DNA from 2 places in the Pseudomonas oplopanacis genome. Region 2 is predicted to be linked to the other one. Evidence: predicted binding sites of a transcription regulator. Region 2 holds the regulator's gene; the other holds the start of a gene.
The links. The regulator FliA, encoded in region 2, starts transcription of late flagellar genes. The targets are predictions, from matches to a motif close to CTAAAGTTTNNNNNNNNNNNGCCGNTAA.

Region 1 (4,765 bases), on a different contig from region 2:
CGCTCAACCGTGCGCACACCAGATCGCGACGCTGACGATATTCCTCACGCATCAACGCCACTTCCGGCAGGTCCTGATCCAGCGCCAATTGGGCCGCGTTCTGGATAAAGTCCGGAATCCCGAACAGCATGCACAACGACAGATTCACCAGGTGCTCAGCCATGGGTTTGGGGCCAATCACCCAACCGACCCGCCAGCCACTCATGGCGTGTGATTTGGACAGGCTGTTGATGGTCGCGGTGCGCTCGGCCATGCCCGGCAGACTCGCCGGGCTGGTGTGTTCGCCCTCGAACAACAAATCGCTGTAGACCTCATCGCTGATCAACCACAGGTCATGGCGCACGCACAACGCCGCGAGCGCCTGCCAGGTGGACAGCGGCAAACTGGCGCCGGACGGGTTGTTGGGACTGTTGAGCAGGATGACCCGGGTTTTCGGCGTAATCAGTGCCGCGACATCCGCCGGATCGACGCGAAAGCCGTTCTCCGGACGCACCGCCACGGGCACTACTTTCGCAGAACAAGCGCCGAACACGCCTTCGTAAGTCACGTACATCGGTTCGGCGACGATCACCTCGTCGCCCGGATCGAGCAGGCATTGCGCAACCGAATACACCGCGCATTGCGCCCCCGGAAACACGATCACATGGTCACCATCCACCGCTTGACCACTGCGCTGGCGATGGCGCCGCGCAATGCTGCTGCGCAGCCCTCGACTGCCACGCACGTCCGGGTAGTGGGTGTCGCCGGCCTGCAAGCTGTCGATGGCGGCCTGGACAATCGGTTGTGGTGTGTCGAAATCCGGATCGCCGATAGACAGAAGCAGGACATCAATGCCCTGCTCGCGCATGTCCAGCGCTCGGTCATGAATCTGCCAGGCTGCCGCTCCATCGCCGGCGATTCGTTTGGTCAAGGCTGAATAGCGCATGTGATTCTCCTGTCGCGCGCGGACTCCCAGCCTTCACCCTATCTCAAATCACGAAACGCGCCACCATGGCATTCAAATCCACCGCCAGACGCGACAGCTCATGGGTGGCGACGCTGGTCTGGTTGGCACCGGTCGCCGACTGGGTAGCCAGGTCGCGGATGTTCACCAGGTTGCAGTCGACTTCGCGGGACACCTGCGCCTGTTCTTCCGAAGCACTGGCGATCACCAGGTTGCGTTCGTTGATCAAGTGGATCGACTGAGTGATCTGCTCCAGCGCGACACCGGCGGCGCGGGCCATTTCCAGGGTGCTTTGGGTGCGCTGGTTGCTTTGCTGCATCGACGAAACCGCTTCACCTGTGCCGTTCTGAATGCCGGCGACCATTTTTTCGATTTCCTGGGTCGATTGCGCGGTGCGATGGGCCAGTGCTCGCACTTCGTCCGCGACCACGGCAAAACCCCGTCCGGCTTCACCGGCGCGGGCGGCTTCGATGGCGGCGTTGAGCGCCAACAGGTTGGTTTGTTCGGCGATGGCGCGGATCACGTCCAGCACTTTGCCGATGTCACGGCCCTGCGCGGCCAGGCCTTCGATCATCACCGAGGTATTTTGCACGTCGTGGGTCATGGTCTGGATCGCGTTAACGGTTTCCACCACCCGGTCACGGCCTTCGCGGGCGGCCTGGGTCGACTGGCTGGACGCTTCGGAGGTCGATACCGCATTACGCGCAACTTCTTCCACGGCGGCGGTCATTTCGTTGACGGCGGTGGCGGCTTGTTCGATTTCGTTGTTTTGCTGTTGCAGGCCGCGCGAGGCTTCCTCGGTCACGGTGCTGAGTTCTTCCGCGGCGGCGCCCAGTTGCGTGGCTGAACCGGCGATCTGTTCGATGGTTTGGCGCAGGTTGGTTTGCATGGCGGCCAAGGCACCGAGCAAACGGGCCGGTTCGTCCTTGCCGTCGACCTCGATGACTTTGGTCAGGTTGCCGCCGGCGATGGTTTCGGCCGCCTGCACCGCGCGGTTCAGCGGGGTAACGATGCTGCGGGTCAGCAGCCAGGCGAGCAGTACGGTCAGCAGTGCGGCCATGACCGCAACCACAACGATGCCGGTGATGGCGCTGCTGTAGTGTTCGCCCGCTTCGGCGCCCGCCGCTTTGGCATATCCATTATTAAGGGCCACCAGTTTGTTCAACTGCTCGCCCATTTGATCGGTGCCGTCCTTGATCCGCGTGTTGATCAAGGTGCGCATTTCGTCGAGCTGGTTCTGCCGCGACAGCTCCATCATCTGGTTTTGCGCTTGCAGGTAACCGTCCAGCGTTGCCGTGAAGGTTTTGTACAGTGCAGCTTCGTCCGGCTGCGCGGGCAAGGCTGAGTAACTGGCCTGGGCGCTTCGCACCTTGTCGATGAGCACGCCGATGCGTGTCTGGGCTTCCTGCAAAGCAGCGGGTTCGCGGTTGGTCAGCACACGGAAAGAAAGGATGCGCAGGCGCAGGACGTTTTCGGTCATGTTGCCTAGAAAGCCGACACTGGGCAGCTGCGTGCTTTCCATATCAATGGAAGCCTGGCGGATGATCGACATACGGTTCACGGCAAACACACCCAGCACGATGACGAGCAAGGCAATAAAAGCAAAACCGAGGAAGGCGCGAGGCGCGATGTTCAAATTACGCAGTGACATAGGAGGATTCTCGGGTGGTTGAGGCTACGAGCATCCTTGCCGGAAATCACTGAAGGGATGTGGGTGCGTCCCTTCAGCTCGGCGCCACTGTCGAACCGGGGGTGTGAGCGTCTATAGGCTGTATCGGCCGGGGATGAGGATTTTTGCGGGGGTTGGAGAAATATATTTCGAGGGGTACGAAACACCGGAATGGGTGACGCTCTTGTGGCGAGGGAGCTTGCTCCCGCTCGGTTGCGCAGCAGCCGTCGCTTTTTGGGGCCGCTGCGCAGCCCAGCGGGAGCAAGCTCCCTCGCCACAGAGAATTTGTTTGCCTCCAGATCGGGGTCAGTCAGTGCGAGCAGCGATTCGCCAGACCCGCGCGATGTCGCTCGCGCGATCTTGCAGTAACCGTGGCGCCTCGGCGCACGCCTGTTCCAGCGTCATCGGGCCACTGGCCAAGGCAAACGCTGCATCGATGCCGTGCTCGTACAACGCCTGATATCCCTCGCCCAACGTGCCCGCGATCACGATCACTGGCACACCTTGCTGTTGGGCAATGCGCGCCACGCCGAACGGTGTCTTGCCACGCAAGGTCTGCGCATCGAATCGCCCTTCACCGGTAATCACCAGGTCGGCGCCCTGCACGGCTTCAGCCAAACCGACCAATTCGGCAACCACGTTCACGCCCGCCTGAAACTGCGCACCGAGGAACGCCTTGGCGGCAAATCCCAGGCCGCCAGCCGCCCCACTGCCCGGTTCGTCCTTGACGTCGTGACCTAATGCATCAGCGCACCGTTCGGCAAAGTGCCCAAGCGCGTTATCCAGTTGCTGCACCTGCTCGGGCGATGCGCCTTTTTGTGGGCCGAAAATGACTGAAGCGCCGTGGGGACCGCACAGTGGATTGGTGACATCGGCTGCAATGTCGAAGCGCACTTTAGCCAGACGCGGGTCAATGTTGCTCAGATCAATGCGATCCAGTTGCGCCAACGCCAAACCGCCTGGTGCCAGGGTTTGCCCCTGCGCATCCAGCAACCTCACGCCCAGCGCCTGCATGGCCCCGGCGCCGCCATCGTTGGTGGCGCTGCCGCCAATCGCCAGAATTACTCGCTGCGCCCCGGCATCGAGGGCGGCGCTAATCAGCTCACCGGTGCCAAACGTGCTGCTGGTGCACGCGTCGCGCTGGCTCAACGGGAGCAGTTGCAGGCCACTGGCCTCAGCCATTTCGATGATCGCGGTGTGGTTGTGCGGCAGCCAGCCCCAGGCTGCGTCGACGGTTGCACCGAGTGGGCCGCGCACAGGTGTGCGGCGCAGTTCGCCCTCGCACGCCGCCAGAATCGACTCGACCGTGCCTTCGCCGCCGTCGGCCATCGGGCATTTGACCAAGTGCGCGTCCGGCCAGACGTCTGCCAGCCCCAATGCAATGGCGTCGGCCACGCCTTGGGCGCTGAGGCTGTCCTTGAACGAATCGGGGGCGATGACGATTTTCATGCGAATTCTCCAGTTCCAATGCGCTCCATGCTGCCAGTAGCCCCGGACAATAACGCCAGTCCGCTGCACAAGCGGGTGTGGCGTTTATTGTTCATTTCTACAAAGTCTAGTGGTGAACGGTTTGGCCCCTTCGCGAGCAGGCTCGCTCCCACAGGGGAGCGCATTCCAAATGTGGGAGCGAGCCTGCTCGCGAAGGCGTCCTTATATCCACCACCCTAGTCGGTTTGCGGCAGAAGCTGCACACCCAGATAAAGCGCCAACATCCCATCCAGCTTGAGAGGATCAACCCCACTCAACTCGGCAATCCGCTCCATTCGATACCGCAAGCTATTGCGATGAATCCCCAACGCGTCGGCACACGCCTGGCTCTGCCCATCGTGATCACACCAACTGCGCAACGTCGCCAGCAGTTGGCCGTTACCATCCTTGGCGATGACCTTGCGCAGCGGTTTAAGCAATTCATCCAGCGCATCGTCATTGCGATGCCGCCATAGCATCACCGGTAATCGGTAACGGGTCAGCGTCAGCAAGCGCGAACGCGGCAACACATCGCGTCCATACGCCAACAAATCACCCACGCGCCGGTAGCAACGCCGTAGCCCCGACAGCCCATCAGCCTGCCCGCCCACCGCGATGCGCAGAATGTTCCAGCCCAGGCCGTCGAGTTTTTCCAGCAACCGGTCATTCTCGATGGATTGCGAGGC
Region 2 (4,765 bases):
GGCCAAGCTCGCAGCCCGTTACGTGCTCAAGTACGGCGCGCAGAACATCGCGCTGGTGAGCATGGACAGCTTTCGCATTGGCGCCCAGGAGCAGCTCAAGACGCTGGGGCGCATTCTCAATGTGTCGGTGACCCACGTCGATCCGGGCCAATCGCTGGTTCAGGCGCTGGAGCCACTGCTGCGCAAACGCGTGGTGCTGATTGATACCGCAGGCCTTCAGGCCAGCGATCCAGCCCTGCGCATGCAGCTCGAAAGCCTGGCCGGGCGTGGCATCAAATCAAAAAATTACCTGGTGCTCGCAACCACCAGCCAAAAACAGGTTCTAACAGCCGCTTATCATAGTTACAAACGCTGCGGGCTCGCTGGCTGCATCCTGACTAAACTGGATGAAACGGCAAGTCTCGGCGAGGTGCTGAGCCTGGCGATCAGTCATGAATTGCCGGTGGCGTACCTGACCGATGGCCCGCGGATCCCGGATGATTTGCATCTGCCGCGCCGTCATCAGTTGGTCAGTCGCGCCGTAAGCGTACAAATGCAGGAAGAACCCAGCGAAGAAGCCATGGCTGACATGTTCGCTGATATTTACCACAGCCCGACCAAGCAGGTTGGCTAAGGTAGTAATGAACAGTTTTTGTACCTACATCGATGGTCTGCCATGCATTGTTCCATTTGCGAACGCGCAGCCAGTAATGTGGCCTCCGTCTATGCAAGACAAGGTAAAGAAATAACATGGGCAGCATGCATCCCGTACAGGTGATCGCGGTGACCGGCGGCAAAGGTGGCGTCGGCAAGACTAACGTGTCAGTGAATTTGTCGCTGGCCCTGGCTGAGCTCGGCCGTCGCGTCATGCTGTTGGACGCTGACCTGGGCCTGGCGAACGTTGACGTCCTGCTGGGACTGACACCCAAACGTACCCTGGCCGACGTGATCGAAGGCCGCTGCGAGCTGCGCGACGTTCTGTTGCAGGGCCCGGGCGGTATTCGAATCGTTCCGGCCGCGTCTGGCACCCAGAGCATGGTTCATTTGAGCCCGGCTCAACACGCCGGACTGATCCAGGCCTTCAGCGACATCGGCGACAATCTCGACGTATTGGTGATCGACACCGCTGCGGGCATAGGTGACTCGGTAGTCAGTTTTGTTCGCGCAGCGCAGGAAGTCTTGCTGGTGGTCTGCGACGAGCCGACCTCGATCACCGACGCCTACGCGCTGATCAAACTGCTTAACCGCGATTACGGCATGAACCGCTTCCGCGTCCTGGCCAACATGGCCCAGAGCCCGCAAGAAGGTCGCAACCTGTTCGCCAAGTTGACCAAGGTCACCGACCGCTTTCTCGACGTGGCCTTGCAATACGTCGGCGCGGTGCCTTACGACGAAAGCGTGCGCAAGGCTGTGCAGAAACAACGTGCCGTGTATGAAGCCTTCCCGCGTTCCAAGTGCGCCCTGGCGTTCAAGGCCATCGCGCAGAAAGTTGATACCTGGCCGCTGCCTGCCAACCCGCGCGGGCACCTTGAGTTTTTCGTCGAGCGCCTCGTGCAACAGACCGCAGGACCCGTCCTATGACAGCCAGTGGCTACAACCTCTACAAGAAGTCGGCACGTGACGCGCAGTACGAGCTGATCGAGCGTTACGCGCCACTGGTCAAACGCATTGCTTACCACTTGCTGGCCCGTCTGCCGGCCAGTGTCCAGGTTGAAGACCTGATCCAGGCCGGGATGATCGGCCTGCTTGAAGTGTCGACCAAATACGACGCCAGCAAAGGCGCAAGTTTCGAGACGTACGCGGGCATACGAATCCGCGGCGCCATGCTCGATGAAGTACGCAAGGGGGACTGGGCGCCACGCTCGGTCCACCGAAATACCCGTATGGTCAGTGACGCAATTCGCTCTATTGAAGCTAAAACCGGCCGTGACGCTAAAGATCACGAGGTTGCGGCCGAACTCCAATTGAGTCTCGACGATTATTACGGGATTTTGAACGACACCCTGGGCAGCCGCTTATTCAGTTTCGACGATCTGTTGCAGGACGGCGAACACGAAGGGCTGCATGAGGATGGCGCGAGTGCTCATCTCGAGCCGTCACGCGATCTGGAAGATGAACGCTTCCAGGCGGCGCTGGCGGACGCGATTGCCAATTTGCCGGAGCGCGAGCGACTGGTGTTGGCGCTGTACTACGACGAAGAGTTGAATCTCAAGGAAATCGGTGAGGTCCTGGGGGTCAGCGAATCGCGGGTCAGCCAGTTACACAGCCAGTGCGCGGCCCGTTTGCGGGGGCGTTTGGGGGAGTGGCGAGCGCGCTGAAGGCAGTGTGGGGACACTGCGAACGGGGCTGGTGCGGATTTGAACGGCACCGGTCGCGATCTGTTGTGCTCCAGACAGTCATCGAGTGAATTGCCGAATTGATTGAAATGGCGCGTCCAGGTGCTGGGCGCGTTTAAGACTGCTTGGAGGTCGAATTGGACAAGAACATGAAAATCCTCATCGTTGATGACTTCTCAACGATGCGGCGGATCATAAAAAACCTGTTGCGTGACCTTGGGTTCACCAACACGGTCGAGGCTGACGATGGCACTACTGCCATTCCGGTTCTCAACAGCGGGAGCATCGACTTTCTGGTAACGGACTGGAACATGCCTGGCATGACCGGTATCGATCTGCTGCGCCACGTGCGCGCCGATGAAAAGCTCAAGCACCTGCCAGTGCTGATGGTGACCGCTGAAGCCAAGCGCGAGCAGATCATCGAAGCGGCCCAGGCCGGCGTAAACGGCTATGTGGTCAAACCCTTCACGGCCCAGGCGTTGAAAGAAAAAATCGAGAAGATTTTCGAACGCATCGGTTGATCCACTGCGCCACGGGGGAGCTATGGAGCATAAAGAATCTTCACAGGGCGATTTTGAATCGACCCTGAAAAAACATGCCGTCGAACTGGTCGCCAGCCTTGAAAAAGGCAGGTTCGGCGAGGCTGTGCAACTGATCCATGAGCTCAATCAGACCCGTGACCGTGGCCTGTATCAGGAAGTGGGCAAGCTCACTCGCGAGCTGCACAGCGCGATCGTCAATTTCCAGATTGACCCGAACATGCCGCAAGCCGAGGAAGTGTCGCAAATCACGGACGCCACCGAGCGCCTGGGGTATGTGGTCAAGCTGACCGAGGCCGCGGCCAACCGCACCATGGACCTGGTGGAAAGCGCCACGCCGCTGGTCAACAGCCTGAGCGAAGAAGCCCAGGCGTTGAGCACGGACTGGAGCCGGTTCATGCGCCGCGAAGTCGGGGCTGAAGAGTTCCGTGAGCTGGCCCGCCGCGTCGACGGTTTCCTGACACGCAGCACCGAGGACAACCGCACGGTGTCGAGCAACCTCAACGACATCCTGCTGGCTCAGGATTACCAGGACCTCACCGGTCAGGTGATCAAGCGCGTGACCCAGTTGGTCACCGAAGTTGAAAGCAATTTGCTCAAGCTCGTCCTCATGGCCAGCCAGGTAGACCGCTTTGCGGGTATCGAACATGACCGTGAATCGATGCTCGCCGAAAAAGATCCACAAAAACATCTCTCTCAGGGTGAAGGTCCGCAGATTCATGCCGATAAAAGAGAAGACGTTGTGTCCGGTCAGGACGATGTGGACGATTTGCTATCCAGCCTGGGATTTTAGCGTTTCAGCATTCTAGGTTTTTTAGGTTTTTAGACCTGTAGGAGCACCCCCTTAATGAGCTTCGGCGCCGATGAAGAGATCCTTCAGGATTTCCTGGTTGAGGCCGGCGAGATTCTAGAGCAACTGTCCGAACAACTGGTCGAGCTGGAAAGCCGACCGGATGATGCGGACTTGCTCAATGCAATTTTTCGCGGTTTTCACACTGTAAAAGGGGGCGCCGGCTTCCTCCAGCTCAACGAGCTGGTGGAGTGCTGCCACATCGCCGAGAACGTGTTCGACATCCTGCGCAAGGGTGAGCGTCGCGTCGATTCGGAACTGATGGACGTGGTCCTCGAAGCGCTGGACGCGGTGAACAGCATGTTCGGCGAAGTCCGCGAGCGTAGCCCGGTCACCGCTGCGACACCTGAATTGCTGGAGGCCCTGGCCCGTCTGGCCGAGCCGCAAACCGCAGATGAAGCTGCACCGGTTGCTGAAGTGGTTGAAGCACCTGCCGCCGAAAGCGAATCGGGCGACATCACCGATAACGAATTCGAACAACTGCTGGACTCGCTGAATGCCGTCAAGGCTCAGGCCGAAGCGCCAGTGGCTGCACCAACGCCTGCCAGCGATGCCGCTGCCAGCGACGAAATCACCGATGCCGAGTTCGAGTCATTACTCGATCAACTGCACGGCAAAGGCCAGTTCGCCGTCGACGCCGTGGCCCCAGCGCCAGCGGCACCGGCTGCGCCGAAAGCGGCGGGCGACAGCTCCGACATTACCGACGACGAATTTGAAGCTCTGCTCGATCAGCTGCACGGCAAGGGCAACTTTGCGGTGGATGCGCTGGAGTCGGCCATTGCTTCGGTACCAGCTACACCTGCGCCAACCGCAGCGGCGGCGGGCGGGGATCTGATCTCCGATCACGAGTTCGAATCGCTGCTCGACGAATTGCACGGTAAAGGCAAGTTCACCGACGTGGCGACAGGCTCTGTTGTCACTGCTGCGGCGCCCGTTGCCAAGGCAGCGGCACCCGTGGCCAAGGTGCCAGATCCAAAAGCCGAGGCACCGAAAGTCGAGGCGTCGAAACCGGTTGCCGCCGCTGCACCGGCCCCGGCCCGTGCTCCGGCTGCGCCGCCGCC

Region 1: ACWKV5_RS17690 (methyl-accepting chemotaxis protein) is a predicted target of FliA. The motif match lies at 2,715-2,742, and genes of this name have one in related genera.

The regions. Positions count from the first base shown of each region.
Region 1 is NZ_JBSKHV010000008.1:191,743-196,507, forward strand. Features, by position in the region: gene ACWKV5_RS17685 (pyridoxal phosphate-dependent aminotransferase) at 1-925, opposite strand, end outside; gene ACWKV5_RS17690 (methyl-accepting chemotaxis protein) at 969-2,594, opposite strand; gene ACWKV5_RS17695 (glycerate kinase) at 2,919-4,061, opposite strand; gene ACWKV5_RS17700 (sugar diacid recognition domain-containing protein) at 4,277-4,765, opposite strand, start outside.
Region 2 is NZ_JBSKHV010000002.1:662,449-667,213, forward strand. Features, by position in the region: gene flhF (flagellar biosynthesis GTPase FlhF) at 1-613, shown strand, start outside; gene fleN (flagellar synthesis regulator FleN) at 730-1,560, shown strand; gene fliA (RNA polymerase sigma factor FliA) at 1,557-2,297, shown strand; gene ACWKV5_RS07415 (chemotaxis response regulator CheY) at 2,465-2,836, shown strand; gene ACWKV5_RS07420 (protein phosphatase CheZ) at 2,859-3,647, shown strand; gene ACWKV5_RS07425 (chemotaxis protein CheA) at 3,702-4,765, shown strand, end outside.